One region of the Metabacillus sp. B2-18 genome, then DNA from elsewhere that is predicted to be linked to it. Evidence: predicted binding sites of a transcription regulator. Region 1 holds the regulator's gene; each other region holds the start of a gene.
The links. Region 1 encodes LexA, which represses DNA repair genes until DNA is damaged. Its sites were predicted from a motif close to CGAACATATGTTCG; they were not measured.
Positions count from the first base shown of each region.

Region 1 (8,105 bases):
ATAACAAATTATTTTTAGAACAGCTAAAATACCTTGTTGAAAATAACTTGTCACTTAACGAATCTGTCATTAATCAATTGGTGGAAAAATACGATAAAAATCCATTTTTAATAGTTCAACTATATCAAATAATTAAAAATAACGAAGCAATTTTACCATTCTTCCAAGATATTGAATCTGCAATTTATGATTATATTATTAACGAAGAAATGACTAACGAAAAAACCTATTATGGAGCAACGTTATATGTTGCAGACATGTTTGATACAACTCAAACTTACATAAAATGTAAAGTTAGTCGATCAAGAGAAGAACTTCAGGAAATCAGCTAAAATTAAAAAAGGCAACTCCATTAAAGTTGCCTTTTTCTATATTTATCCTGAGATTGTTTCATTGTTTGTTGATGGTTTGAAACTTCGGTTTGGCAAACGCCACTTATATGTATAAGACAGAACTCTAAGTAATACAATTAATCCAAAAAGAATATAAAGTTCGAAGGGCTCGTTAACAAGCTTAAAGCCAATTAAAAATCCTGCAATAATTGCCCAAAAGGCATAAATTTCTGCACGAAGTACTAGTGGCTTACGTCCTGCAAGGATGTCCCGGACAATTCCTCCACCACTACCTGTTAATACTGCTGCAACGATTACTGCACTAATAGGGTGATTCATGTTAACCGCATATAAAGCACCTTGTATGGCAAATGCGGAAAGACCGATTGCGTCAGTAAAATTCCCCCATTTTTCCCAATGTTGTAATAATCGATTAGGAAATAAAAAAACAATCGTCATAGCAAAAAGGGCTACCTGAAAAAGCACTCCTTGTTCCCATAAGGCACTGACTGGGACACCAATAAGTAAATTTCGAATTGCACCACCGCCAAATGCCGTGACAATACCTAAAATATATACTCCTAATATATCATACTCTTCTTCCATTGCTACAATTGCGCCGCTAATCGCAAAAGCAATTGTTCCAATAATACTTAAAACGTCCCAAGTCAAAATAATTCCCCCAGTTGTATTAATTCAGCCGAAATAATTGTATATGTAACCTCCATAAAGGTCAATTCTATTTTTTAGTATGCTGCTGCTTGCATGCAGGTGGAAAAGAATATTATAGGTCCAAAACTGTTTATACTAGGTCTATAACAGAAATAATTAGAGAATTACAGTAATGTTTGATATGATTAAAGTGCTAAAAATAGCGTAAGGGAAGGGTTTTTTATTGAATAATACATTGGATGTACTAAAAGAAAAGGTAATATTAGTTGGTTGTCAGCTTCAAACAATACTTGACGAACATTTCCATTACTCAATGGAGGAGTTAGCTTCATTAACGAAAACAGCTAATGGTGAAGTACTTAGCCAAATGACACAGAAAAGGGAGAGGCCACATCCCGCTACATACATAGGTAAAGGAAAAGTAGATGAATTATTGAGTTTAGTTGAGGAATTTAGTCCAGATATTGTTGTTTTTAATGATGAATTATCACCAAGTCAATTAAGAAATTTATCATCAATAGTAGATGTGCGAATTATAGATCGTACTCAACTGATTTTAGATATATTTGCTCAACGTGCTAAATCAAAAGAAGGTAAGCTTCAGGTAGAGCTTGCACAACTACAATACCTGCTCCCGAGATTAACTGGACAAGGTATTGCTTTATCACGTCAAGGGGGAGGTATTGGTACAAGAGGGCCAGGGGAGACTCAATTAGAGACAGATCGTCGTCACATTCGAAATCGTATTAATGAAATAAAACAGCAGTTATCAACTGTAGTTAGACACAGAAGCAGATATCGTGAACGTCGTAAGAAAAACCAAGCATTTCAAATTGCTTTGGTAGGATATACAAATGCAGGGAAATCAACGATATTTAATCGATTAACAACAGCAGGTACTTTTGAAGAAGATTTATTATTTGCAACATTAGATCCTATGACAAGAAAAGTATTGTTACCATCAACATATCAAGCTCTTATCACAGATACTGTAGGTTTTATTCAAGATTTACCGACAACTCTTGTAGCAGCGTTTCGATCCACACTTGAAGAAGTAAAAGAAGCGGATCTTATTCTTCACGTTGTTGACAGCTCAAATGAAGACTACGCAAATCATGAAAAGACTGTATATAAGCTTCTTGAACAATTGGATGTAACTGATATACCAATTTTGACCGTTTATAATAAAAAAGATCAGACTCCGGAATCATTCGTACCATCCCCGACGGAGGATTATTTAACAATTTCTGCTTTTTCTGAAGAAGATTTAAAAATGTTGATGAATAAGGTGGAGAAAATTGCAAAAAAAGAAATGAAACATTATTCCATCCACCTACCAGCAAATGAAGGTAGATTAATTTCGCAATTGAAAACTGAATCTCTTATTGAACACTTAGAATTTATCGAAGAGAAAGAAATGTATGAAATCGAAGGGTTTGTTCTCCCGACACATGCTATAAATGGACAGCTAGATAGGTATAACGGAGAGGGTAATAAACATGTTTAAGTTATTAAAAAATGGGGCAGCTATTGCCCCAATTGTTGAAAATGCTGAACAAAAAATATCTAAGATTCATGACCAAATTGATTTTATCAGTGAGGTAAACCAATTTAAGGTGCTAAAAAGCTTTCAGAAGCATCGAATTAGTGACTCACACTTTATTCCATCAACAGGTTATGGATATGATGATATTGGCAGAGACACCTTAGAAGAAGTGTATGCAGATGTGTTTGGGGGGGAGGCTGGCTTAGTAAGATCACAAATTATCTCTGGAACGCATGCTATTTCAATCGCTCTTTTCGGAGTTTTAAGACCAGGTGATGAACTTCTATATATAACAGGAAAACCATATGATACACTCGAAGAGATAGTAGGTATCAGAGGTAGCGGTATTGGTTCACTTAAAGAATTTAATATAGATTACAATACTGTGGACCTTAACGGAGATGGTACTGTAAGTTTTGAAGCTGTAAAAAACGCCATTTCACCTAAAACAAAAATGATTGGTATTCAACGATCTAAAGGGTATGCAACAAGGCCTTCATTTACAATATCAGATATTAAAGAAATGATAAATTTTGTTAAATCTATTAAAGAAGATATTGTCATTTTCGTTGATAACTGCTATGGTGAATTTGTGGAAGAATTGGAGCCATGTCATATTGGAGCTGACCTAATTGCAGGGTCATTAATTAAAAATCCAGGCGGTGGACTTGCAAAAACAGGAGGCTATTTAGTCGGCAAAAAAGAACTTATAGAGGCGTGTTCGTACAGAATGACTTCACCTGGTATTGGAGCAGAGGCTGGTGCTTCACTATACAGCCTTCAGGAAATGTATCAAGGGTTCTTTTTGGCACCGCATGTTGTGGGCCAAGCGTTAAAAGGTGCAGTATTTACTTCAGCTTTTTTGGAAGAAATTGGTTTGAAAACAAGTCCTAAGTGGAACAGTATAAGAACTGATTTGATTCAATCTGTACAATTTGACGACCCAAACCTGATGGTTGCTTTTTGCCAAGCAATTCAGTACGCCTCACCAATAAATTCCCATGTTACACCATATCCTAACTATATGCCTGGATATGAAGATGATGTCATTATGGCAGCAGGTACTTTTGTTCAAGGAGCTAGCATTGAACTTACCGCAGATGGGCCACTAAGAGAGCCGTACGTTGCATACGTTCAAGGTGGCCTAACATACACGCATGTAAAAATAGCTGTTTGTAGTGCTGTTGATTCTCTAATTGAGCAAAAGTTAATTTCAATAGATAGATAATTACCATATAGAAAGTAATTATCCTATGTTATGTAACCTTACACATGATTGACACATAATATTACATAAGTTATAATGAGATTAGTTAATTAAAAGGAGCGAATAACATGAGTGATAACATACGACGCTCAATGCCCCTATTTCCTATCGGAATTGTTATGCAGCTCACAGATCTGTCTGCAAGACAAATTCGTTATTATGAAGAGAATGAACTTATTTTTCCAGCTCGAACTGAAAGCAATAGAAGATTGTTTTCGTTTAATGATGTTGACAAGTTATTGGAGATTCGTAATTTAATTGAACAAGGTGTCAACTTGGCTGGAATTAAAGAGATTTTCTCGCGTAACAGTACACATAATGAAGAGAAAGAAGAGCAACATAAAACTGTTGAAAAACCTGATTTGAGTGATGCTGAATTACGTAAGCTCTTAAAATCTGAGCTTATGCAGGCAGGACGCTTTAATCGTCCAACATTAAGGCAAGGGGACATGACAAGGTTCTTTCATTGATTTGGTTAGTATTAAATTGAATATAAAACTTTTTTGAAATAGGAGAGGAGATTTTCAAGTGGCTAAATATTCAAGAGAAGATATTGTAAGTTTAGTAAAAGAAAACAATGTAAAATATATCCGTCTACAATTCACAGATATTTTGGGAACTATTAAAAACGTAGAGATTCCTGTAAGCCAATTAGATAAAGCTCTTGATAATAAAATGATGTTCGATGGATCTTCAATTGAAGGTTTCGTTCGAATCGAAGAGTCTGATATGTACTTATATCCTGATATTGATACATTCGTTATCTTCCCTTGGACAGCAGAAAAAGGAAAAGTTGCACGATTCATCTGTGATATTTATAATCCAGATGGCACTCCATTTGCTGGTGATCCACGTAATAACCTACGACGTCTTCTTTCTGAGATGGAAGAACTAGGGTTTACAGATTTCAATTTAGGGCCTGAGCCAGAATTCTTCTTATTTAAATTAGACGAAAAAGGCGAACCAACATTAGAATTAAATGATAATGGTGGATATTTCGACTTAGCACCAACTGACTTAGGTGAAAACTGCCGCCGTGATATCGTTCTAGAACTTGAAGAAATGGGATTTGAAATCGAGGCATCTCACCATGAGGTAGCTCCTGGTCAGCATGAAATTGATTTTAAATATGCTTCTGCAATTAAAGCATGTGACGATATTCAAACATTTAAATTAGTTGTTAAAACAATTGCACGCAAGCATGGATTACATGCTACATTTATGCCAAAACCATTGTTTGGTGTAAACGGATCTGGTATGCACTGTAACTTATCATTATTTAGTAATGGTGAGAATGCATTCTTAGATACAAACGCTGAACTGCAATTAAGTGATACTGCTAGACAATTTATTGCTGGTGTAATCAAACATGCCCCTGCATTTACAGCAGTAACAAACCCAACTGTAAACTCTTATAAACGACTTGTACCAGGTTATGAGGCGCCATGTTATGTGGCTTGGTCTGCACAAAACAGAAGTCCTTTAATTCGTATCCCTGCTTCACGTGGGTTAAGTACACGTGTAGAAGTACGCAGTGTTGACCCTGCAGCAAATCCGTACCTAGCTATGAGTGTTCTTTTAGCTGCTGGTCTTGATGGTATTAAAAATAAGCTTCAAGCTCCAAAACCTATTGATCGTAACATTTATGTTATGTCAAAGGAAGAGCGTGTTGAAAATGGTATCGTAGACCTACCAGCAACACTAGCTCAAGCTCTAGACTTGTTAAAAGCTGATAGCACAATGAAGCATGCTTTAGGTGAACATTTATTTGAGCACTTTATTGAAGCAAAAGAAATAGAGTGGGATATGTTCAGAACTCAAGTACACCCATGGGAAAGAGAACAATACATGTCAATGTATTAATAGAAAAAAACTTAACACAAATTTGTGTTAAGTTTTTTTATTTACAAATAAAAAGCTTGCCTGATTAGGCAAGCTTAATGAACCGTGCGGTAAACTCCAATTACTTTTCCTAGTATACTCACATTTCGAAGAATTATAGGTTCCATTGTTGAATTTTCTGGCTGTAAGCGAATGTAGTCTTTTTCTTTGAAAAATCTTTTACAAGTTGCCTCATCATCCTCTGTCATAGCCACAACAATATCACCATTGTTAGCCGTTTGCTGTTGTCGGACAATTACTAAATCACCGTCTAATATTCCAGCTTCTATCATACTTTCACCCATAATTTCTAGCATAAAAACATGTTCATCTTCTGAAATATATCGATCTGGGAGCGGAAAGTACTCTTCCACATTTTCAATAGCTGTAATTGGAAGACCTGCTGTTACTTTTCCGATTACTGGAACATTAATAACATTGCTCTTTGGAATATGAAGAGTCTCTTCTTCCTCTAAAATTTCAATAGCTCTTGGTTTCGTAGGATCTCTTCTAATTAATCCTTTTGACTCTAATCTAGCTAAATGGCCGTGTACTGTTGAGCTTGAAGCTAAACCCACAGCTTCTCCAATTTCACGTACTGAAGGTGGATACCCCTTTTTTTGGACCTCATCTTTAATAAAAGTTAATATATCTTGTTGCCTTTTTGATAGTTTCGTCATCCTCTGTGACACCTCGGATCCTCTAATTTATGTTTATTATAGCATCATTTACCTTTATATACAAACATAAGTTCGAGAAAAACGCTTGACTGGAACATTCGTTCGTATTATACTAATTTCAACAAATACGAACAAATATTCCTATGAGGTGTGTAATATGAAAAAAGAATCTTTTACATATGTAGTATCATTTTTTCTAGTCCTTTTTGCAATTACACTAGCAATAACGTATACTGGTGAACCAGAAAGTTTGGATAAGTATCATCAAGTAGAGATTCAAGAGGGTGACAGCCTTTGGTCAATTGCTGATGAGTTTAATGTAAAAAGCCAGATTTCAAAACAAGAGTTTGTAAAGTGGGTACAGGATAAAAACGGCATTCACTCCAATGTTATTAAGCCAGGTGAATTTGTTTTTGTACCTGTTGAAAAGGATGAAATCTATCAAATTGAACAAATTGCTAGTAAGTAGAGGATGATCTAATAATGAAGGCAGTTGTTTATTGTAGAGTAAGTACAGAGAAGGATAGTCAAGACTCATCAATTGATAGGCAAAAAGAGGAGCTATTAAGGTTGGCTTCGCTACATAATATTGAAGTTATAAAGATAATAGAGGAAAGACATAGTGGATATGACATAGACCGTGATGGAATTATTGAAGCTCTATCAATATTAAAAGAAAAGAAGGCATCTATATTATTAGTTCAAGATGATACAAGATTGGGACGGGGTCACGCAAAAATAGCCCTTTTGCATGAAATAAGAAAAATGAAAGCTGAGATTTTCACTCTTAATGAACGTGGAGAGCCTGAACTGTCCGAAACAGATGAAATGGTACTGAGTATTCTTGCAACTATTGAAGAATTCCAACGGAAGCTTGTTAATTACAAAATTAGAAGAGGCATGAACCGGGCAATAGAGAATGGTTACAATCCTCTTAAAAATTTAAAAAACATCGATAAGGGAGGGGGCCGTGAGAAGATTGATTTACCAATCGAAGAGATTCTTAAGTTAAGGAAGAAAAACCTAACATTTGGAGAAATTGCTTCAACTCTTAGGGGATTAGGGTTTCAAGTTAGTAAGGCTACAGTACACAGAAGATACCAAGAATATATTGATGAAAATGATCTACAGAATCTTGAAAGGTAAATTATTGGTGAAAAAATATGTTTTAAAGTTGTTATTTTCTCCTCTATTTAGTAATATGTCATTTGTATCATTTAAAAGACTTTAAAGTAATATTATAGTTAATCTCTTTGAGGTTAGCTGTAGATTGAAGTCTATATGGTTTAAGAGAGGAGTTTATAAAACATGTTACCGAAACTTAAGATCGATCGAATAAATGAATTATCCAAAAAAGCAAAGTCAGTAGGACTAACTGATAAAGAAAAGCAAGAACAACAATCTCTTCGAAATGAGTATTTACAAGTGTTTCGATCATCTATGAAAAACACTTTAAAGGGAGTAACAGTTGTTGATCCGAATGGTAACGATGTAACCCCGCAAAAGCTGAAAAATGAGAGAAGTAAAGATCTACATTAAAAGGGAATAAATCAATGATTTATTCCCTTTTTGTTGGAAGTGAATATGGCATTCTTATTTAAGTAATGATAGGCTTCGAATGTTCGACAAAAATAGTGTCTTCTCTCTCCAGTTTAAGACAATAATTGCTTCTCTGTTCTTTTATAATAAGAGAAATAGTATGGTTGAGGAGAGTGAAATAGTGAGAC
Region 1 covers NZ_CP088245.1:2,070,650-2,078,754, forward strand. The annotation lists gene LPC09_RS10340 (hypothetical protein) at 1-332, shown strand, start outside; gene LPC09_RS10345 (trimeric intracellular cation channel family protein) at 375-1,004, opposite strand; gene hflX (GTPase HflX) at 1,228-2,511, shown strand; gene LPC09_RS10355 (methionine gamma-lyase family protein) at 2,504-3,778, shown strand; gene LPC09_RS10360 (MerR family transcriptional regulator) at 3,886-4,287, shown strand; gene glnA (type I glutamate--ammonia ligase) at 4,346-5,680, shown strand; gene lexA (transcriptional repressor LexA) at 5,755-6,378, opposite strand; gene yneA (cell division suppressor protein YneA) at 6,536-6,847, shown strand; gene LPC09_RS10380 (YneB family resolvase-like protein) at 6,862-7,524, shown strand; gene LPC09_RS10385 (DUF896 domain-containing protein) at 7,687-7,917, shown strand; gene sirA (sporulation inhibitor of replication protein SirA) at 8,078-8,105, shown strand, end outside.

Region 2 (8,105 bases), 1.2 Mb from region 1:
TAATAGATAAAGATGGACAGAAATCACTTGATTCAAAAGCATCTGCAATTTTAAACAGATTAGATGAACTTTTAGGTGACGAAACACTATACTCTATTTTCGCACAACCACCAAATAAGGAATTTAGCTTAGGGAAATTGATGAAAGAAGGAAAGGTCATAATATTCCGTGTTCCTGATCGTATCCTCTCAACTGTTGCAGTAAGAACCCTGGTCCACTGGATCACGTTACAAACGCTAATGACTAGATTATTGATGTCTAATGAAGATCAAGCAAATGGGTGCTTTGTTGTATATAACGAGCCACAAACATACTTGAGTAACAACAAGGGGTTAGCTGAACTAATGAAAAGAATAGCTGTTCAAGGAAGAAAAGAACGTCTAGGATCAATCTTTGCCTGTCATCATATTGGGCAAATTTCAGAAATAAGTGACGATTTAATTTCAGGTGGTGTCCACTGGTTATTGTTCAAAAATGATAACAAGAAGACGTTTGACAGCTTAAGTGAATTTTTAAAACCAACTTTTGAGGTAGAAACAGCTCTAAACATCCCTAATACGACTAAAACAAGACACGCAATATGTATTTTTGATTTTGATGGAGAGAAACAACCGGCCTTCTTAACAAGAACGCTGATTCCGTCTTATGAGCGATACAAGGAATATGACAATAGCTATTTAACTAAAAGACACTCCAGAATGTACGGAAGGTCAATTGAAGAGATTGAGGAAATGTTGAGTGCTTAACCTTTCTGTGTCTTTAATTAGTACTTCTATAACTTTTGAAGGCAGGAAGGAAGGGACTAAAGACTTAATGGGAATTACACATAAACCACCAATTGTAATTGACCCGACAAACTCAATTTACTTCTTCCCAACAACATCCTCCACACGGCCGCATTGTGCATGGCTTTCACATAGCTTTGTGAAAGAATATGTAGGAACGAAAGAAGACAATACTTGCATTACGTTTACAAATGGTAAAGTTATAACGTTACCAATGTCAGTAGGTTCCTTTGAAAATCAACTTTTCCGCACAGCACAGTTAAGAACGATTATTTCTTCAAGAATTGAACAAGAACAAAGAAAAATAAATATGCTTCTTTTTCCAAAAGGAGAGAAGGAAGTTAGTTCATTTTATGAACAAATGATAAGAGAAATGAATCGATTTCAATAATTTAACTTCATTGTGAATAAGATAGAATGAGACGAAGCTATCCGATTTGTGGGTAGCTTTTTCAGGGTCTACTTAATGCATAAGGACTTTACCTAATTATGTAACATTTAGACACGTTAATCCGTATTACTGCTAAGACATTATGATGATAAGGAGAATATGATGTCATTTAAAAAGAGAAGAGAAAAACATTTAAAAAAACGAAGAGCCAAAAGCAAGCATGATACTTATTCCTTATTCGATTTCTTTGCGGATGTTGTCTTTTATTTTCCTGAACTTATTTTTTTACCGTTTCGGATACTGTGGTATGGATTAAGAGTCATATTTAGATTTTTTGATTGGACCTAGTGTTGAAGCGCATTAGTTATTGAACTTATTTTCCTTTATTTTGGAAGTACTAATATTTGGGTTGATTTTGTGTGCTTTTCCCATGATTTATTTTTTCTGGTTTAAATAAATATAGTTCCATAATTTCAGATACTTTGTTTCGAATTCTCGGATTAAAATAATTATGTTTTTCTTCATATCCGTTGTAAATAAAGGAATATAGAGTGAATGCTTCGTCTCGTTCAACCTGATGAACTTTAATGTTTCGTTTTTGAAGTTCTCGCTTAACGTCAGCCAAATCCTTTTGTACGAGTTTTAATGACTCTTCGACAATAGATAAATATGGACGATGTAATTTAAATGGACTTTGTTGAATAACTGCTAAATCTCTATTAAAAATTGAAACAGCCATCGGTAAATAAATTGCTTGTTCGATCATGTCTCGAACGTCACTTGGTATTCTTGTCACAGAAATGCCCCCTATCGGTTCAGAACATTTGTTCGTATTTAATTATAATCGAATCTTAATAAATTCGCAAGTATGACAAACTTAGTAAGTACCTGTATCTTTTAAGTTTTAACATAAGTGTGTACAATAGATACAAAGGAATTTACAAGGAGTATAAGATGAACTTTGAGACGTTACAGGACATATTTACATTAGAATATTTAATGGAACTATTTGAGACCTATCGTTCATTTGGTCCATTTTTCGCGATATTATTACCAATGTTAGAAGCCTTTTTTCCATTTTTACCTCTAGTTGTCTTTATTGTTGCCAATGTAAATTCATTTGGACTATGGATGGGATTTTTTTTATCTTGGATTGGGGCTTGTTTAGGTGCTATTATTGTATTCGTTATAATGAGGAAACTTGGCGAATGGAGAGTTTTTAAGAGCCTGAAACAAAAAAAGGGAATTAAAAAGCTGTTAACCTGGATTGAAAGAAGAGGATTTAGTCCGCTTTTTCTTATTCTTTGTTTTCCGTTTACTCCGTCGGCAGCGATTAATGTTGTTGCAGGTTTGTCCAGAATTAGTTACTGGCAGTTTATATTAGCCGTTCTATCGGGGAAACTAGTTATGATTTTCTTGGTAAGTTTTATTGGGCAGGATCTGCACGCTCTTATAACAAAGCCAATTCGATCTGTTATAGCAGGAGTTGTAATCTTTTTACTGTGGTTCATTGGAAAAAGAGTGGAAAAAAGATTAAATACTACCATGACGGTTGAGAAAAAAGAACACTAACCTTTAGGAGGTTATATGAAAAAGCGTAAAATTGCTTTTACGGCAGTAGGAGTATGTTTAACGGCTATTATTGTGAAAAACTTGATCTTTGTTGAATATAAGGTAGAGGGAGTTTCCATGCAGCCAACATATGAGGAAGGAAGATTGCTGTCTATTAACAAGTTAAGCTTATATTTTTCCTCGTTAAAGAGATTTGATGTAGTTGTATTTCAACTCCCAAATAGTGACGACATTTATGTGAAAAGAGTGATTGGTCTTCCGGGTGATGAACTTCATTATAAGGACGATCAGCTTTATGTAAATGGAAAGGCTGTAAATGAACCTTTTCTTTCTCCAGAAGATCTAGATGTTACGAAGCAGACAGGAAACTTTACACTCGAGGATATTATAGATAAGGGAACAATACCAAAAGGTTATATATTTGTTATAGGTGACAACCGTATTCAAAGCCGGGACAGTCGTCATTTTGGTTTAGTGAAAATGGATGATGTCATAGGAATTGTAGGTAATGAAGAATAATGCTAACTCAACTTGTTTATAACTTGTGGAGTTAGCATTTTTTTGATGATAAAGGGAGGGGGTGTGCTGTTGTTCATTGGGTGGATGAATGACAAAAGTGGGCGGAGTGGAAGAGCGAGTGGTGTCGTTCATAGGGGGGATGAACGACAAACCCCAGATAGAACCAGTCGCAGATGGTCATCATAAGCCGAATGAAGACCAAACCCCAGATAGAATCAGTCGCAGATGGTCTTCATAAGCGGAATGAAGACCAAACCCCAGATAGAATCAGTCGCAGATGGTCATCATAAGCCGGATGAAGACCAAACCCCAGATAGAACCAGTCGCAGATGGTCATCATAAGCCGAATGAAGACCAAACCCCAGATAGAATCAGTCGCAGATGGTCTTCATAAGCCGAATGAAGACCAAACCCCAGATAGAATCAGTCGCATGTGGTCTTCATAGGCGGAATGAAGACCAAACTCCAGATAGAACCAGTCGCAGATGGTCATCATAAGCCGAATGAAGACCAAACCCCAGATAGAACCAGTCGCAGATGGTCATCATAAGCGGAATGAAGACCAAAATCCAAATAGAATCCCGCCCAGATGGTCTTCAAAAGCCTGGATGATGAAACCCACCCCAATAGAACCCCCACAAACCTTCTTCAGAACCCCCAATCAATCAAAATATAAAAAATCAAACATACACAAAGAAGAAAAAATTCCCTAATATTTCTATTAAACTATATTATAATGAAAGTAATGAGCGATGCCTCAGAAATATAAAATTAGGGGGATGGAGAAATGCGGGAGGTAGTGATTACTTCAGCTGTGCGAACACCTATCGGTTCTTTTGGAGGCGCTTTCAAAGATCTGCTGCCTACACAATTAGGTGTACCTGTTTTAGACGAGGTTGTAAAAAGAAGTAAGCTTCAAAAGCAGGATGTGGAAGAAGTGATTTTAGGTCATTGTATCCAAAGGACAGATGAACCTAATACAGCTAGGACAGCGGCTCTATTAGCTGAATTTCCTTATGCAACAACAGGTTATACGATCCAGCGACAGTGTGCATCAGGGTTGCAGGCTATATTATCTGCGGCTATGCAAATTCAAACTGGACATTCGAATATTGTGATAGCAGGCGGAGTGGAGGTAATGAGCTCAAGTCCATACTTACTTAAGCAGCATCGATGGGGGTCACGTCTTCAGCATGGTCAGGTAACAGACAGTGTATGGGAAATTTTAGAGGATCCCATTCATCACATTATGATGGGAGAAACAGCTGAAAATGTGGCAGAGGAATATGGTATTACAAGAAAAGAGCAGGATGAACTTGCATTATCAAGTCATAATCGTGCTTTAGCAGCAATTGAAAGTGGGAAGTTTGCAGAAGAAATCTTGCCAATAAGTGTGAAAACACGTAAAGGAGAAAATATTGTTTCTCAAGATGAGGGGCCACGACAGGTTACAAGTGAAAAGCTTGCGGCTTTAGCACCGATTTTTAGGGAGAACGGAACGGTAACAGCCGGGAATGCCTCTTCGTTGAATGACGGTGCAGCTGCACTTGTTTTAATGTCAAGGGAAGAAGCGGAAAAAAGAGGCTTAGCTATTTTAGCGAAAATATCACACTATACTGTAGCAGGGGTAGATCCAAAAGTGATGGGAATCGGTCCTGTTCCAGCCATTCAAAAGGGGTTAGCATCATTAAATTGGTCTGTTCAGGATCTAGATGTTGTTGAAATAAATGAAGCTTTTGCTGCTCAATATCTTGCTGTAGAGAAACAGCTGGAACTGGATAGAGAAAAAGTCAATGTTAATGGAAGTGGAATTAGTTTGGGTCATCCAATAGGCTGTACAGGTTCTCGTGTTGTTGTTAGCCTTTTACATGAAATGCAACGAAGAGAGGCACAAAAAGGTCTTGCTTCATTATGTGTAGGCGGTGGCATAGGGGTAGCGTTGTTTATAGAAAGAGACTAAGAAATGGTCAGAGACTGAGATTTTTCAGTCTCTACTTTTTGTTTAGGGTCAATTTGTTATAACTTAGTAAAAAAATAAATGCCATTCCAAACAAAACAATAAATAAAAGTAATACATATTGAAAAGGTAATAGGTTTGCAACAAGTGGCCCTATGCTAGCACCTGTTAATAATGTAAATGAATACAAAGAAATGGCTGTTGCGCGTTTATCTCCGGCCGATTCGCCGATAAATGTAATGAGTGAAGGAATAAAAATAGCGACAGCAGAGACAAAGAATAGTGATAAGATGGTGATTACGATTAGTTGTTTAGTTAATATCATGAGTGCAAAGGAAGAGATGATGATTGCTATGCAAGTAAGCAAAATGTTGATGAGAGAGTATTTTTTAATCCAAAAGCTGCTAAATAAAGAAAGCGGCGTACCAAGCAATGCAATACATCTACTGTAAAACAGTTCTTTTTCAAGCTCAACATAGTACTGAGCAAATTCTTCATAAATAGAAACAAATGACATCAAAGTAATGAAGGTTATGCTAAGTCCTAAAATGATTGGAGCTTGAAAAAGTTTACCTGTAGTGAAGGTGTCAGCAGAATTCCTTTTCTTTTGAATTGAGACATTACGAAGAACAAAGAAGGCACATAGAGATAAACATAAATAACTCAACCCGAAGAAATAAAAAACAGCGCGCCAATCTAACATATTTACAGTTAGTGAACTAATTAGTTGTCCGATAATACCAGCCATTAAAAATCCTGTATTAATGATTGCGATAATGAATGTTCTTCTTTTTACTTGAAACGCATCAAAGCAATATGCATAAGCAACAGGGGCAAAGCTTCCTAACACAAATCCTTGAAGTCCTCTAGAAAGGTAAAAGCTTGTGAGTGAAGTGGAAAAGGTGATAATCAGGGTTAAGCAACATGAGGCAATCATACCGAAAAATAATACATTTCTTTTTGAAAATGCAGCTGAGATAGGACCAAAGCATAGTAGTCCCGTTGCGTAACAAAATGTGAAGATTGTACTTGAAAAAACAGCTTCATCATATGTAATCGACAGCCCTTCTGCAAGTTCACTATAAATCGGAATAAGTAAATAAATATTACTAGCCACACAAACAGCCGCAAGCAAGAAAAACAGTTCCACGATACGATCCTTCATCATCACATACCTCCCTAATGATAACGTATGTTTTGAGAGTAATAGAGGTGTATTCCTCATACAAAAGTTGGTAGAGAGGAAAAATGGAATTTGCCTGTAAAGTAAAGTAAAATAGTAAGAGATAGCTAGAACGAAAATTAATACTAACAAACTACCACGCTACTTTAGTTGTGGTAGTTGTTTTTTCATATAACAACTTAGTAATAACACTCTAAAGCGTTAGTGGGGAATAAACATGAGTATTCAATTTATTTTAGGTCGCTCTGGAACCGGGAAAACAGAGACGATTTTAAATGAAATAAGAGACAGGCTGTTTCAAAAGCCAATTGGCCGACCGATTATTTATCTCGTACCAGACCAAATGACGTTTGGGGCAGAATATGAGTTAATACGTACACCAAACTTAGGTGGGATGATTCGTGCACAAACATTTAGCTTTAGTCGTTTAGCTTGGAGAGTATTACAAGAAACAGGGGGGATGACTCGTCATCATTTATCCAGTACCGGAATTCAAATGCTCCTCCGAAAACTCGTAGAAGAGTATAAACAAGATTTTAAGGTATTTGCCAAAGCTAGTGATAAAAATGGCTTTATTGAACAGTTAGAAGTGATGTTAACAGAATTTAAACGGTATTGCTTATCACCTCAAGAGTTAGAGGATTTTGTAGCAAGCGCTCAAACTGAGTATGATCGAAAATCTTTAACTGATAAGCTTCATGATATGGCTATTCTCTATAAACAAATGGAAATTCAGTTAAGTCATAAATACGTGGATTCTGAGGATTATTTAAAGCTATTGGCTGAAAAAGTTGAAAGCTCAAGTTATTTACAATCTGCTGATATTTATATTGATGGCTTTCATAGCTTTACGCCACAAGAATATGAAGTAGTTGCTGCCTTAATGAAGCATGCACAAAATGTGAAAATTGCTCTTACTGCAGATAAGGCATATGAAGATTTTCTCCCACATGAATTACACTTATTTCAAATGACAGGGAAAACGTATAATAACATTCTTAAGCTGGCTACTGAAGCAGGTAAACAAGTGGAAGAACCGATACTTCTTAAAGAACAGCATCGCTATGCTGGTAGTAGGTCGTTACAACATTTAGAAGCATTTTATGATATAAGACCAACAACCGTTTTCGATCAAGAGCCAGATGTGACGATTTATCAGGCTGCAAATCGCCGCTCTGAGGTTGAAGGAATCGCTAGGGAAATTCAATCACTTATTAGGAATGGTCAATATCGTTATCGTGACCTTGCTCTGCTCATACGAAATTCCAATGATTATCGCGATGTAATTGAACAGGTATTCCGTGATTATGAAGTCCCGTTTTTTATTGATCAAAAGCGTTCTATGCTCAATCATCCATTAGTAGAGTTAATCCGCTCCACAATTGAAATTATTAATGGATATTGGCGATATGAAGCGGTATTTCGTGCAGTGAAAACAGAGCTCCTGTTTCCAATTGAACAAGACAAATATATTATGCGCGAAGATATGGACTTGTTAGAAAATTATGTTCTGTCTTATGGCATTCAGGGATCAAAGTGGACAAACGGAGACCGTTTTCGATACCGCCGTTTCTATTCTCTTGATGATGAATTTGTTGTCACAGATGATGAAAAGGAAATGGAGGACAAGCTAAATCAGTTACGAGAGCTTATTGTTCAACCAATTCAAACTTTGCATAAAAGGTTAAAGCGAAGTCA
Region 2 covers NZ_CP088245.1:824,162-832,266, forward strand. The annotation lists gene LPC09_RS04385 (ATP-binding protein) at 1-746, shown strand, start outside; gene LPC09_RS04390 (competence protein ComK) at 739-1,176, shown strand; gene LPC09_RS04395 (YhjD family protein) at 1,574-1,972, opposite strand; gene LPC09_RS04400 (TVP38/TMEM64 family protein) at 2,131-2,748, shown strand; gene lepB (signal peptidase I) at 2,764-3,267, shown strand; gene LPC09_RS04410 (thiolase family protein) at 4,055-5,227, shown strand; gene LPC09_RS04415 (MFS transporter) at 5,259-6,392, opposite strand; gene addB (helicase-exonuclease AddAB subunit AddB) at 6,625-8,105, shown strand, end outside.
Region 2: the regulator LexA is predicted to act here: its motif matches at 1,994-2,007, upstream of LPC09_RS04395 (YhjD family protein).

Region 3 (8,105 bases), 1.2 Mb from region 1:
TTTGTTAAATCCTTTTTTACGGCCTTTAATTGTTCTAAAAGATCATTATTTAAATGATCTGATAAAGATACAGCTTGATCATCCTTTTTCTTTTTGTTTGTTTTCTTCATCTAAGTTGCCTCCTCTTACCCTCAATCTAGTAAAATTATAGCAAATTTATCACAGTTTTAACTACTTGTACCTCTTGTTTTAATTAGCCAATAATTAGAAATAAACAAGTTAAAACCTAAACCAACGAATATGAAATGGGATTAAATAGAGTAACCGTATAAATTGCTGACATATCAGACATTTTAATGAAAGAAAGGAGAGATGTAATATGGCAAAACAACGTGGACAAAAAGGTAAACCAAATTCTGACACAACCAATAATAAGATGGCAGCGGAAGAAATGGAAAAGGCTATTCATCCAACCAAAAGACAAAATTCACCGCAGTAATTACTGAAGACAGGCATAACGCTTGTCTTCTTTTATTTCATGACAAGAATATTTGTGCTGAACTTTTTTTCATGTAAAATAAAAGGTATGTTCATTCTAGGAGGTTTCTCATGAAAAAAATATTCACGACGATCTTTATCATCCTTTCATATGTTTTAATTGTTGGCTTTTTCTTTACGAATAAGATGATGTATATAAAAAAGAAGAAGGATGAAGAAATCATTGACAGAGAAACGAAATATGGTTTTTATAATCATGAAGATGTTGACTCTCTCCATAAAAGAGATTTCTCTATTACTTCCCAATTCGGTTACAAAATTAAGGGGGCTCTTTATGAACCACATCATACTAATCATTACATGATCATTTGTCATGGTGTGACAGTCAATCGACTCAATTCTGTTAAATATATGAATTTGTTTATCCAAAAGGGCTGGAATGTATTAATTTATGATCATCGACGCCATGGTGAAAGTGGAGGTAAAACCACAAGCTATGGTCACTACGAAAAATTTGACCTTAAGACTGTTGTTAACTGGCTAAAAAATGAGGTTGGTGAATCACTTATTTTAGGTATACATGGCGAATCTATGGGAGCAGTTACTACTCTACTTTATGGTGGAATGGTTGAGGATGGAGCTGACTTTTACATAGCCGATTGTCCGTTTTCTGAACTAGAAGCTCAACTTCTTTATCGCCTTAAAGTCGAATTTAATATTCCTGGTTTTTTGGTTATGCCAATTGCTAAACCATTTGTTAAGCTTCGTGACCGGTATTCACTTAAAGATGTTTCCCCGCTTAGCATAATAAATAATATCCATCATCCTGTCCTATTTATTCATAGTAAGGATGATGATTACATACCTGTTGATATGACGAAGCAGCTATATGATAAGAAAAAAGGCTATAGAAAGCTCTATATTGCTGAAAAGGGATCCCACGCAATGTCATATGCTGAAAATCGAGAGAAATATTCAGAAGTAATAGATGAGTTTTTTGAGGATATTGGTGTAGTCTCTAATGTGCAGCTAGGACCTACAAGGTGATACATTATTTATAGGGCTGATCACAACTCAGCATGTAGGTGTGATCAGCCCTATAAATATCACTAATCCTCCTTCAACTTCCCACTCTAATAATTATCCCATACGCTTATCTTTTTCACTTCTTGCAATAGAATAGTTTATCAGGGACTTCTAATATGCTAATATAATAAAAGTATTTAGTTAGAAAAGTATTAGAAGGAGTTTGGTTTATGACAATAATTGAAAATATCATTAATGGCACAAATACATTGTTATGGTCATATGTATTAATCATTATGTTAATTGGCGCAGGAATTTACTTTACTGTCCGAACAAAATTCGTTCAATTTCGAATGATAGGTGAAATGGTTCGCTTATTAGGTGAAGGTGCAACCGCAAATAAAAAGGGTGTTTCATCTTTTCAGGCATTTTGTATTAGTACTGCCTCACGTGTTGGTACTGGTAACCTAGCTGGTGTTGCCATCGCAATTACAACAGGAGGACCAGGAGCTGTTTTTTGGATGTGGCTAATTGCCTTAATTGGCTCTGCATCTGCATTTGTTGAAAGCACACTTGCTCAAATTTATAAAATAAAAGATGGCGACACATTCCGTGGTGGTCCGGCCTATTACATGGAAAAAGCACTAAATGCTCGTTGGATGGGTGTTACCTTCGCTGTATTGATAACGCTAACTTTTGGCTTAGCTTTTAACTCTGTCCAGGCAAACACAATTACAAGTGCTTTTCACTCATCATTCGGTATTAACAAGGTTTTAATAGCTATCATTTTATCTATAATCACAGCGATTATTATCTTTGGTGGAATTAAAAGAATTGCAAAGGTATCTGAAATTATTGTACCAATTATGGCAGGAGCTTATATTCTCGTTGCACTATTTATTATGCTAACAAATATTACAGAAATCCCAAGCGTATTTATGTTAATATTCGAAAGTGCCTTTGGACTTAAAGAGGCTGCAGGTGGTGCTTTAGGTGCGGCAATGATGAATGGAATCAAACGAGGATTGTTTTCAAACGAAGCAGGGATGGGAAGCTCACCTAATGCTGCAGCTACTGCTGATGTCAGCCACCCTGTTAAACAAGGTTTAATTCAAGCACTTGGGGTGTTTGTTGATACGATTATTATTTGTAGTTCAACTGCATTTATCATCTTGTTATCAGGTCTTTATACCTCACAAGAATCTGATGGTATTATCCTAACACAACAAGCACTAGAAACATCTATAGGATCATGGGCCGGAATATTCCTTGCATTTATCGTTCTCATGTTCGCATTCAGCTCTATTGTTGGAAATTACTATTACGGAGAATCCAATATTGAATTTATTAATCAAAAAAAGGTCTATCTTATTATTTATCGTATAGCTGTTGTATTTATGGTTGCTTTTGGATCATTAGCTTCCTTAAACTTCGTGTGGAGTTTAGCCGATATGTTTATGGGTCTAATGGCAATTATTAATTTAATCGCCATTTCGATACTTGGCAAAATTGCATTCTCTGCACTTAACGACTATACAAAACAAAAAGCAAACGGAAAAGATCCAGTCTTTGATAAAACCTCCATTAAAGGTTTAAAAAATGTTGAAGCATGGGAAAAGCCTTTAGAAAAATCGTAAAGCAGTTATAAAAAAACCTTTTTACTATAGTCATTGATTTGACTTGTAAAGAGGTTTTTTAGTGGTAAAACAGTGTTCGACATGGGAACGTTTAAGCCCAGGTTATAAGGGTTGTACAATATAAAAACCAATCTAAAAAGATTGGCCTCTATTATTCTTGCCTAGCTAGCCTAAGACGTCTGAAATATTCTTCATGTTTTCTTCAATCCATTGAAGCGCTTCGTCTATCGTAGGAAATTCCTGTGCCTCAAAAGACATCTCGTCTTGCAGAAGCCAAACGTCCTTCGTGTCTTCATGAGATCCACCAATTGACCAGTGAAGAAGACTATATGGATGGTTTTCATTTAAAAAGGATACCCATGTTTTATTTAAAGCTACATTTTTTATGGAAGTTAATCGATCCTTCATCTATACTCCTCACTTTACAACTAAACTCATACGTGGATTTAATATTTGTGAGGGACTTTTTAACATGAAGCTTTTAGCTGACTCGTTATAAGAAATCGTTAGCTGATCATCTAAAAAGACCATCTTCGTTCTTTCTACTACTAAAGGCACATAATTTGTCTCTATCTTCACATCATCCTGATCTTGTTCTTCAACAAGCCACAATGCTGTTACACCGCTCATAACGCAGCCACAACCTTCAGTATCGTATTTTATCTTTAAAAACCGCTCATTATTTTCAGCTAATTTTGGTGCTAGTTGTTGTATTGCTTCATCTGTAAAAGTCACCTGCATGATAAATCTCCTTTTTAAAATCCATTTTATATAAGCTATATTTTATCACAGGCTATATATTCTTGCATAAATTTACTCCTAGAGGACCTTCGTAAAAAAAGATGAGTACTATAACTACTCATCCTCTTACTTTTGTTTCAAATCTACAATTGTTTGAATCGGCAGCTGCTGACGGTCACCTGTTTTCTCATTTATAATTCGCAAAGTATGCTGAATGGGATCAATATAATGTACATAACCTGTGCACATATGAAGAAAATGATCCTTATAATAGGTAAACACAAGTTCTGTGTGCTCTTCCATTGCCTGACAAATGGTTTCATTTAATTGTTCAAGTTGCTGTTCATCAAGTTCCGGTTTCTCCTGATAGGTATCTTCTTCCGACCAGTCTCGTAAAAGCTTAACATGTTCAGGGAGCATCATAGATGTCCATTTTATATTTCCTCTATCCCGTATTATGTCTCGTCACCACCTTCAAAACAATTTAACTAGTGAAAAGCTTTCGGATAGCCTAATTGAGCTAATGTATGAGCAATCTCTTGATATCCGAGATTATTTGGATGGATATGATCTCTAGATAAAAGATCGTCTTGTCGGTCTTTAAACACCGAGTAAATATCTGCAACTCGAATTGTTTTTCCATTATCAAAGCTGTTTAAATGACGATTAAAAAAACGAACCCATTTATCTGCAAGTGCAATTTCCGGCAATGGATTATAAAGATTAAGCAAATAAATGATAAAAGGAACACCACAATCCTTTTTTAATTCATGAATGGTTTCCATTATTTTCACCATATTGTCATGACACTCTTTTACAGATTGAGCTAGGTCTGTTGTATCACGGGATTCCACAAATTCTTTGCTTGCTTGAATTAAATCGTTTCCTCCAGCTGAGATGGTAATAATGTTGGCATGTTCGATTTTCCGATGCAACTCTGGACTCTCTACAATTTGTAAAACACCGCCTGTTTCTATACCAGATTTTGCGTAAATACCAGCACATACGTGGGTATTTAGCTTTTCCTCAGTTAATCTTACATAACGTCCAACAAATCCAGGTGCTAGAAATGATGCTCCTACTCCAACTGTCAAGGAATCTCCTAAAGCTATATATGTTAAACAGGACTGATTTGTTTCCACATGATATCCTCCTAAAAAAGCAAATAAAGTCCTTATACTTTATTCCTAATCAGAAGGATCGTAGCTTTTCCAAATTGAAATAGGCTTTTACGCTTTATGTCCACCAACAAGCGTGGCACGTTGCTTGGCTGTGCCAGCAGGCGTATAGGACACAGCCCGTAAAATGGCATCAGAACCATATTTATGACGGATCGAGTCCATCACATACCCTAAAGTGCGTTGTTTTGTACGATTTGGTCGAAATAAATCAAGCTGCATTTCACAGTCATCTTCAATATTCGAGAGGGCGATTGAAATTTTCCGTACGGTTTTATTCTCATAAAATTTTTCAAAAAGCTGAAGACATGTTTCATAAATATCCATTGTAATATTTGTTGGTTCCTCAATTGTTTTAGAGCGATAAAACCCGCCACCAAATTCATCACTGCTATACCCAATTCCAAGGCTAATTGTACGACCAACCTTTTGATGCTGACGGGCTCTTCGGGCCACTTCCTCACTTATCTCTAATATCACATGCTTGACTTCTTCCGGGTCAGGGTAATCGCGAAGCAGCATTTGGCTTTTCCCAAAACTAATTTGCCCTTGCATAATCGGCGCCCCAACTTCTGATAAATCAACACCCCATGCATGATAATAGAGCTGATTCCCCATTACCCCAAATTTCTTTTCCAAAAGCTCAAGAGGATAGTTAGCAAGCTGTCCAATATTAAAAATCCCCATTCGATTTAAGGTTTTTTGCACTCTTGACCCAATTCCCCACATGTCACTTAGCGGTTCGATTTTCCATAGTTTTTCCTTTACATCGTCATATGTCCATTCAGCAACACCTGTCTTTTTCGCTTCAGTATCTAAGCATACTTTTGCTAAAAGCATATTTGGTCCAATTCCAATGGCACTTGGGAGGGAAAATTCCCGTTCCATGTCATCACGAATTTTATGAGCAATCGTTAAAGCATCTCCCCAAATATGCTCCACCCCATCTACTTTAATAAAGCTTTCATCAACACTATAAGTGTGGATTGCATCTTTTGGTACATAACGATGAAAAAGCCTTGTCAGCTCTGTTGAAATACGGACATATGTCGCCATCTTCGGATTCACAATTGTAATCCGGGGATCCTTTGGTACTTCAAACAGTCTGGAACCTGTTTTAATTCCAAATTCCTTTTTTAGTCGGGGAGAAGCAGCCAAGACGATACTCCCTTGCCGCTCCGTATCACCTACAACAGCCAAATAACAGGTTAATGGGTCCAACCCAAGCAACACGGCGGCACAACTTGCATAAAAGCTTTTCATATCAATACAAAGAATCTTTTGTTTTGGCAGCTGATCGTAGTTTTCAATCATAGCCGTTTCCTCCAAATAGAATATATGTTCGTATAAAGTATATTCTATATATTAAGCGAATATACGTTCGATTTCAATGGTAGTTTTCACCATGAAACATGATCGACAAATACTTAAAAAGATGTATACTACCTTTAAAGAGGTGAAGTATGGAAGAAAAGATACTTTTAAAAATGCTTCGGAAAAGCTTTTTACAATACGGAAGAAATCTTAATGAAGATCCATTATCAAGTGAGGATTCAGCTTATTTACTCAAAAAGATAGCCGCAGATAAAAACGATGATACAGAATGGTATGAGGTTATAGAGGATGCTGTCTATAGCTATGTAACAAATCAAGAATAAAAGAGCCTTGTGAGTCAAGAAGACATCACAAGGCTACTATTCACAAACAAGAATTTGTCTCGTAAAACTTCCCTTTTTCGCAACACAACGATCAACAATGTTAAAGCCTGCTTTTTCTATTAAATAATCAATTGTTTCAATTGTCACAACAACAACTTTACTAGTAAAGTTACGAGCACTTCGGAGCATTTCAAGCTGCTTATCTGGATCTAGAACTGAGCAGAGATTATAAGGCATATCAATAATAGCTACATCATAACAACCGGTCACATCAAGAATGTCCCTTAAGCTAACTTCCCCTTTTAAACCAAAATAAGCAATATTTTCTCGGGCAATCGGACATACAAGTGGATTATTGTCACTCCCAACAATGTTAATCCCCATTGATAACGCTTCTACTAAAACTGTTCCGGATCCGCAACAAGGATCAATTGCTTTAATATTATCTACCTCAGGGACAGCAATATTAACAACAGCTCTGGCGACTCTAGTACTTAAAGCCGTTGAATAATTTTTAGGTTTATTTTGATGTAAAAACCAAATCGATTCACTTTTGATATATTGGCCAAATACCCAGCTATTTTGATACTTCATAATAGCAAACAATAAATCAGGGTTAACTAAATCCACTTTACCAATTATTTGTTGCCCAATTTCACGTTCGATTTTACGTCTTTCATTAAAACTTACTTTTTTATAACTAGCCAAATCAGCATGTTCAATGAAAAGAACTTTAAACGTGTCATCCTCAATACTCAATCCCTCTATTTGCTGAGCAATGTCGGTAAGAGAATCCGATCTAACCATAACATCTACTCTTTCGTTAATAAACGGACTTCGACTTGGATCAATCTTTACAGTTGTTTCTATTACACTAGAATCAGTATCAAACCCAAAAAGAGAGCGCATCTCCAGCTGGCACAATGAAAGCTCATCTTCATGACAAGTAAATGTATAAATAAATTTAGTTTGTTGTTGAGCCAAGCACGTTCCACCTTTACACAAAAATATTATTTTGAATCAGTTGGTGTTCCCCTGATGAATATACATTTGCCAATGACCTCTATTATATATCCAAATTAGGCAATAAAAAAAGACATAATGCCTTTTAACACTATGTCTAAACCTTATTTCTTAAAAAATGCTTTTCCTGCTAGTTTTTCAAAAAGTCTCGGCATCACCTGATAAAGGGTGCTTCCAGCATTCATCCAAGCTGGTAAATTAATTTCCCGTCTTGGAGTCAGCATAGAAGCCACAATGATACGAGCTACCTTATTAGGGTCGAGCATCCAACGTTCAACATTTTTCACATAGTCTCCCTGTTTATCAGCAATTGTGAAAAAATTTGTTTTAATCGGTCCAGGATTTACAGAGGTAACAAAAATCCCATGCTGTTTAACTTCCATTCGTAAACTGTTTGTAAATCC
Region 3 covers NZ_CP088245.1:3,264,167-3,272,271, forward strand. The annotation lists gene LPC09_RS16605 (YqkE family protein) at 1-110, opposite strand, end outside; gene LPC09_RS16610 (alpha/beta hydrolase) at 550-1,485, shown strand; gene LPC09_RS16615 (alanine/glycine:cation symporter family protein) at 1,695-3,101, shown strand; gene LPC09_RS16620 (DUF2552 family protein) at 3,267-3,509, opposite strand; gene LPC09_RS16625 (iron-sulfur cluster biosynthesis family protein) at 3,519-3,842, opposite strand; gene LPC09_RS16630 (YolD-like family protein) at 3,969-4,262, opposite strand; gene LPC09_RS16635 (GDSL-type esterase/lipase family protein) at 4,331-4,984, opposite strand; gene LPC09_RS16640 (Y-family DNA polymerase) at 5,072-6,334, opposite strand; gene LPC09_RS16645 (YqzH family protein) at 6,484-6,678, shown strand; gene LPC09_RS16650 (TRM11 family SAM-dependent methyltransferase) at 6,715-7,662, opposite strand; gene LPC09_RS16655 (SDR family NAD(P)-dependent oxidoreductase) at 7,806-8,105, opposite strand, start outside.
Region 3: the regulator LexA is predicted to act here: its motif matches at 6,391-6,404, upstream of LPC09_RS16640 (Y-family DNA polymerase).

Region 4 (8,105 bases), 2.3 Mb from region 1:
GTGCAAGATCTCTAACAGTCTCAACCTCTGATAATTCAAATGTGATATTTCGATTGGATAGCAACTTTTCTGTAGCTAGCTTGTTTATGAAATCCAGAAAATCATGATGGAAAATAGTTGATGGAAAAATGTTTAGAAATAGCTTTTCTTTTGATTCATTCGGGCGAAACATTTTAAGAGCTTTGTAAACGGACTGAGTATCTAGTTGATATAATTGATTGTTTATGATTGCTTGTTGAAAAAATAATTCCGGATTAGAAAAATCAGTAGATCTTAGAAGTCCCTCATAACCAATCCTTTTCTTATCCTTTAATGAAAAAATAGGTTGAAAATGATGATAGATGTTTCCTTCGTTGATCGTCACGTAAATCCCCCCTTTGTTAGAAAAAAAGTGAACGAGAAGAATACTCGCTCACTTTACAATAGTAAAATATTCTCCGGCGGCTAGGCTACCATAGTAGATGATCTACCTTAGGTCCTTGGCTTTGCGCCCTTATTTTTCAATAAGTTTGCCTTTATCATTTTGTAGGTCTATTATACCACAACAAATTATTACAATTTCACCAACCGTTCGACAAATAATGACATTTTTCCCATTTACTATATTAACTCTACTTCTTAGATATGAAAAATAGATAAAGAGGCTGAACATATCATTCAGCCCCTACCTCAAATTAACCAAATTAACTTTGCGCTACTTCTTCTTTTTCTTTAATCAGATTTCTCATTCGCTCACGATCGCGCTCTATAATTGGCTTTAAATATTTACCTGTATAAGATTGTTCGTTATTCATAATATCCTCTGGTGTACCAAACCCTACGATCTGACCACCTTTGTCTCCACCTTCAGGACCAAGATCAACAATATAATCGGTACCTTTAATAACATCAAGGTTATGCTCGATGACAAGAACGGTATCACCATTATCCACTAGGCGTTGAAGAACTTTTAAGAGTCTTGCGATATCATCAACATGTAAGCCTGTTGTTGGTTCATCAAGGATGTAGAGTGATTTACCTGTTGAACGTCGGTGCAGTTCTGATGCAAGTTTCACCCTCTGTGCTTCCCCACCGGAAAGTGTCGTTGCGGGTTGACCAAGAGTAATGTAACCAAGCCCTACATCAAAAATCGTTTGCAGCTTTCGTTTAATCTTAGGAATATTTTCGAAAAACGTTACTGCATCTTCGACTGTCATTTCTAAGATATCAGAAATGTTTTTCCCTTTGTAGGTAACTTCCAATGTTTCACGGTTGTATCGTTTCCCATGACAAACTTCACATGGGACATACACATCAGGTAGGAAGTGCATTTCAATTTTAATAATTCCATCTCCACGGCAGGCTTCACAACGTCCACCTTTAACATTGAAGCTGAAGCGGCCTTTTTTATAGCCTCTAACCTTTGCCTCATTTGTTGTTGCAAACACATCACGTATGTCATCAAATACACCTGTATATGTTGCAGGATTGGATCGCGGTGTCCGACCGATCGGTGATTGATCAATATCAATGACCTTTTCAAGTTGTTCAATCCCTTTAATTTCTTTGTGCTCACCTGGCTTCGCCTTAGCATTATGGAGCTTTTGCGCTAGAGATTTATGCAGTACTTCATTGACTAATGTACTCTTACCTGATCCTGAAACACCAGTAACAGCGATAAACATCCCTAGCGGAAATTTCACATTCACATTACTCAGGTTATTTTCTTTTGCACCTTTAATTTCAATATATCGGCCATCAGGTTTTTTACGCTCGTATGGTAAAGGAATAAACTTTTTCCCTGATAAATATTGTCCTGTTAATGAGTTTTCATCACTCATGACTTCTTCAGGTGTGCCTGCCGAAATAACCTGTCCACCATGAATGCCTGCTCCAGGACCAATATCAATTAAATAATCGGCAGCAATCATTGTATCTTCATCATGTTCAACAACAATTAGTGTATTTCCGATATCACGCATATTTTGCAGGGTCTGAATGAGACGGTCGTTATCACGTTGATGAAGTCCAATTGATGGCTCATCAAGTATGTATAAAACACCTGTTAAACGTGAGCCAATTTGAGTGGCAAGACGAATTCGCTGTGCTTCTCCTCCAGATAGGGTTCCAGCTGCACGATTTAATGTTAAATAATCTAAGCCAACATTATTTAAGAAACCTAACCGTTCGCTAATCTCTTTTAAAATCAAATTCGCAATCGTCATTTCTTTTTCTGTTAGAGATAAATTTTGAAAGAATTTAAGTGAATCCTGAACAGACAGCTTTGTTAGCTCTCCAACATGGTTACCCTGAATTAACACAGCAAGAGATTCCTTTTTCAAACGATGCCCCTTACATGTTGGACAGTTTTGCTGTCCCATGTATTTCTCCATTTGCTCACGGATAAAATCAGAGCTAGTTTCTTTGTAACGTCTTTCTACATTGCGAATAACGCCTTCGAACTGAATATAATTTTCTCGAATTTGTCCGAAATCATTTTCATAACGGAAATATATTTCCTCGCCATCGCTGCCGTAAAGGATTTTATCTAGTAGGTGCTTTGGAATGTCCTTTACTGGAATATCCATATCAATTCCATAATGATTGCAGACTGCTTCAAGCATTTGCGGATAATATTGAGAACTAGTTGGTTCCCATGGGGCAATCGCATGCTGTTTCAAGGTTAAATCTTTATTAGGAATAACAAGATCTAAATCCACTTTAAGCTTTGAACCGAGACCATCACATTCCGGACATGCTCCAAACGGGCTGTTAAACGAGAACATTCTTGGCTCAAGCTCACCAATTGAGAAACCACATTGGGGGCAGGCATGATGCTCACTGAAAAGCAGCTCTTCTTCACCCATTACGTCGATAATGACTCTTCCTTCTCCAAGACCTAAAGCTGTTTCTAATGAATCAGCAAGTCGTGAAGCAACACCTTCTTTTACAACAATACGGTCTATTACAACCTCAATCGAATGCTTTTTATTCTTTTCTAAAGAAATTTCTTCCGATAATTCCTGCATTTCTCCGTCTATTCTTACACGGACATAGCCTTGTTTTTTAATGTCCTCGAACACTTTAACATGCGTTCCCTTGCGACCTGACACAACTGGAGCAAGAACCTGTAGCTTTGTTCGCTCTGGATACTCTAGAATACGATCAACCATTTGTTCAATGGTTTGGGACGATATTTCAATGTCATGAATCGGACATGTGGGACGCCCGACTCTTGCGAAGAGAAGACGCAAATAGTCATAAATTTCCGTTACAGTCCCAACCGTTGATCGTGGGTTTCGGCTAGTTGTTTTTTGGTCAATTGAAATAGCTGGTGATAATCCTTCAATCGCATCAACATCAGGCTTATCCATTTGCCCTAAAAACTGACGAGCATATGCTGATAAAGACTCTACATAGCGACGTTGTCCTTCAGCATAAATCGTATCAAATGCGAGTGAGGACTTACCGGACCCAGATAGCCCGGTAAGCACCACAAGCTTGTCACGCGGAATGGTTACATCTATGTTTTTTAAGTTGTGGGCACGTGCTCCCTTCACAACAATATGTTCCATTGCCATTATCGCTTCATCCTTCCGCTTTTAACTCTAAAATCAAATCACGCAGCTCAGCAGCACGTTCAAAGTTCAATGATTTGGCTGCTTCCTTCATTTCATTTTCCATTTCAGCAATCACTTTATCTCGCTCTTTCTTCGTTAATTTCGTTAACTTATTCGCAGCTGTTGCCTCGTAATCTTCAGGAGTTTCTGCAGCAGTTGTTGCACGAATAACATCACGAATTTCTTTTTGAATGGTTTGAGGAGTGATTCCATGCTTTTCATTAAATTCTATCTGAATTTCACGACGACGCTTTGTCTCATTAAGTGCAATTTCCATTGAATTTGTAATTTTATCGGCGTACATAATAACATGTCCCTCTGCGTTACGGGCCGCACGACCGATTGTTTGAATAAGAGAACGTTCTGATCTTAAGAAGCCTTCCTTGTCTGCGTCAAGAATAGCAACAAGTGAAACCTCTGGAATATCCAAGCCCTCTCTTAGCAGGTTGATTCCAACAAGAACATCATATTTCCCAAGACGAAGTTCCCGGATAATTTCAATCCGCTCTAATGTTTTTATTTCAGAATGTAAGTAGTTTACTTTAATCCCTATTTCTTTAAGGTAGTTTGTTAGATCCTCAGACATTTTTTTCGTTAGTGTTGTAATGAGGACACGTTGATTTTTTTCAACTCTTGAGTGAATTTCGCCAATTAAATCATCGATTTGTCCTTCAATTGGACGAATATCAATCGTAGGATCTAATAGTCCAGTCGGGCGGATAATCTGCTCAATCATCTCAGGTGAATGGTCCATTTCATAAGGACCAGGAGTAGCAGATACATACACAATATTTTCAATATGCTTTTCGAATTCCTCAAATCTAAGAGGACGGTTATCCATTGCAGATGGTAATCGGAATCCGTGGTCCACTAGCACCTGTTTACGAGCCTGGTCACCATTAAACATACCCCGAATTTGCGGCAATGTAACATGTGACTCATCGATAACAATTAGTGAATCTTCAGGAAAGAAATCTAGTAACGTATAAGGAGTGGATCCTGATGGGCGAAGTGTTAGGTGACGAGAGTAGTTTTCGATACCGGAGCAAAAGCCCATTTCCCTCATCATTTCTAGGTCATATCTCGTTCTTTGCTCAAGACGCTGAGCCTCTAGCAGCTTACCATTTTCACGCATTTCCTCTAAACGTTCCTCTAGCTCTGCTTCGATATTTTTTATGGCTTTCTCCATTTTTTCTTCTCTTGTTACAAAGTGAGAGGCCGGGAAAATGGCCACATGCTCGCGCTCTCCCATAATTTCTCCTGTTAAAGCATCAACTTCACGAATACGGTCAATTTCATCACCGAAAAATTCTACGCGAATGCATTGTTCATCTCGAGATGCCGGAAAGATTTCCACCACATCACCGCGAACTCGGAACGTTCCTCTTCGGAAATCAATATCATTTCGCTCATATTGAACATCTACCAATCTTCTTAACAGCTGATTTCGTTCAATTTCCATTCCTGTTCTTAATGAAACAACTAGCTCTTTATATTCTTCTGGCGAACCGAGGCCGTAAATACAAGAAACACTAGCAATGATGATTACATCATTTCGTTCAAAAAGAGATGATGTTGCCGAATGACGAAGCTTATCTATTTCATCATTAATGCTGGCATCTTTTTCAATAAACGTATCCGTTTGTGGAACATATGCCTCTGGCTGATAATAATCATAGTAACTAACAAAATACTCAACTGCATTATTTGGGAAGAAGTCTTTAAACTCACTGTATAGCTGCCCAGCTAATGTTTTGTTATGGGCAATAACTAATGTTGGTTTGTTTACTTCTTTTATTAGATTCGAAACGGTAAAGGTTTTTCCTGTACCTGTTGCACCTAGTAATGTTTGATGCTTTTTTCCTTGGTTAATTCCCTCAACTAATGCTTGAATTGCCTTAGGTTGATCACCTTGCGGCTTGTATTTTGAGACTAATTCAAATTGCTCGCTCACGCATAAGCCTCCATTCAGAAAATGTCAATATCAATAGTTTACCACAACTGTGTGGAAAATCACTAAAAATACGAACTAAAGTTCGTGTTTAGTTTTAAATTATTATTCATATTTGTATTCCGACTGTTAATTCAGCTAACGTAAAAACGCTGTCGTTCCATTGCGCTCCAGACACTTGCTTTCCGCGGGGAGGAAGCTGAGCCTCCTCGGCTTCGCCTGCGGGGTCTCAGCCTTTCCTCTACCTCCCGCAGGAGTCAAGTGTCTTCCGCTCCATTACACTATAGTTTTATAAATATTATTCAAAAAGAACAATTGTTACGGATAAGGATTTCTATAATACAAACAAGTTTATGTAAATAATTCATTTTTGCAACTTTCAAAGTCAATCTTGCAACCAAAGAAAAAAGAGCATACAGAGCAGCCCTTTTTCTTTAAGTATTTCTTTTTTAGTAAAACCTCAAACCTATTTCTTCTTTAGGAGGCTTTCCTTCATTTTTTTCGCATAGAAGAAGCCTATTCCTAGAGACACGATGTCAATAAAGTAAATACTCGGGCCGTGTGTGTAGCCTTTTATGTAAGAGGCTGTTAGTAATGCCGCCGTTAGGGCTGTTCCTACATAGTGGTTATAGCTGACACGTGTAAACAGAAGGACAAGAAGGAATGGCATAAAGATGGCTAAAATGATTTTGATTACCATATAATCCTCCTGTTAAATTGATAAATTGTAAAAATAAACAGCATCTTCTTTTTCATAGCCTAAGCTTTCATAAAGGGCCTGTGCTTTTACATTGTCTTTTGTTGTTTCTAATAGAATGCCCGCGGCCTTTGTTTCGACTGCAAGATCCTTTGCTTTATTCATCAATGCTTTTCCTACTCCATGACGGCGATGTTCTTCGGCAACAAATAAATCGTTTAATAGCCATTTGCGGTTCATTCCTACTGATGTGAAAATTGGATAAAGCTGAACAAATCCAGCAGGAGAGCTATTTTCCATCGCTAAGAAAATAACAGATTCATTGTTTTCGATTCTCTCTTTTATAAATTCTTTTGCACCTTCGAGATTTGATGCTTGTCCGTAAAACATTCTGTATTGATTGAATAACTGTGATACTTGGTCTAATTCATTTAAGGTCACTTTTAGAATATTCAATTGTTTTCCCTCTATTCCCTAACTTTATGTTTTCATCATATCATGGAAAATTGTCAAAAAACCACAAAAAGACTAATCCCCTTGAGGAATTAGCCTTCTACCTTACTTTTGTGATGTTACACCTTGATAGTCGTTTTCTTCTAATAAATCGACTAGTTCAATGTCTTTTTGATTTTCTAAGAAATAACGTAAAGTGAATTCATTTTCAAACAGGACAGCATACGCACCATAACGGTCACGAACAAGCATACTTCTCGAATCAAAGAAACGTTTATCAAACTTTTCACTTTTAATCCATCTTGGAATTCGTTCACCTAGTGGAGTGAACTCGATATCAACGTTATACTCTGCTTTCATACGGTATTCAAATACCTCAAATTGCAGCTGACCAACCGCACCGAGAATAATTGAATCATTCATTTCCTGACGATATAGCTGAATCGCCCCTTCTTGAACAAGCTGCTCAATTCCTTTACGGAACTGCTTTGCCTTCATCACGTTTTTCGCTTGCACTCGTTTGAACAATTCTGGTGGGAACTGTGGAAGTTCTTCATATTGATATGAATCTTTTCCCCCAATTAAGGTATCACCAATTTGATAGATATTTGGATCATAAATTCCGATAATATCACCAGGATATGCTTCATCAACTGTATCGCGGTCCTTCGCCATAAAAGCTTGTGTTTGATTTAACTTAATTGTTTTGTTCGTTCTGCTTAAGTTTACACTCATGCCACGCTCAAATTTGCCTGAGCACACACGGAAAAACGCAATACGATCACGGTGAGCTGGATTCATATTCGCTTGGATTTTGAAAATATACCCTGAGAACTGATCTTTTTCCGGCTCAATTAAGCCTTGATCTGTTTTACGAGGCTGTGGTTGTGCAGCAAATTGAAGGAATGTATCAAAAAATGTTTGAACCCCAAAGTTTGCAAGAGCACTACCAAAAAATACTGGCGTAAGCTCTCCTTTTTCTACTCGCTCAGGTGTAAATTCATTTCCTGCTTCTTCAAGCAATTCCAGTTCACCCAATGTATCTTGATAGATAGGATTCTCTTCAATATCCGTGTTAGCAAGGTCGTCTAGAGAGATAATTTCTTCCTCTTCATCACCTTTAAAGCAAACAAATTGCTTATTAAAGCGATCATGTATACCTAAGAAGCGTTTACCGCTTCCGACTGGCCAGTTCATTGGATATGACTCAATTCCTAGCACTTCCTCAATTTCTGAAAGAAGCTCTAACGGATCTCGCCCTTCACGGTCAAGCTTATTAATAAACGTAAAGATCGGAATACCTCTCATCCGACATACTTTAAAAAGTTTAATCGTTTGTGGCTCAACACCTTTTGTTGAATCGATGATCATCACAACACTGTCAACGGCAGTTAATGTACGATAT
Region 4 covers NZ_CP088245.1:4,329,996-4,338,100, forward strand. The annotation lists gene LPC09_RS21920 (EAL domain-containing protein) at 1-364, opposite strand, end outside; cyclic di-GMP riboswitch class I at 437-524, opposite strand; gene uvrA (excinuclease ABC subunit UvrA) at 684-3,560, opposite strand; gene uvrB (excinuclease ABC subunit UvrB) at 3,568-5,553, opposite strand; gene LPC09_RS21935 (DUF2198 family protein) at 6,017-6,250, opposite strand; gene LPC09_RS21940 (GNAT family N-acetyltransferase) at 6,263-6,703, opposite strand; gene LPC09_RS21945 (peptide chain release factor 3) at 6,806-8,105, opposite strand, start outside.
Region 4: the regulator LexA is predicted to act here: its motif matches at 5,625-5,638, upstream of uvrB (excinuclease ABC subunit UvrB).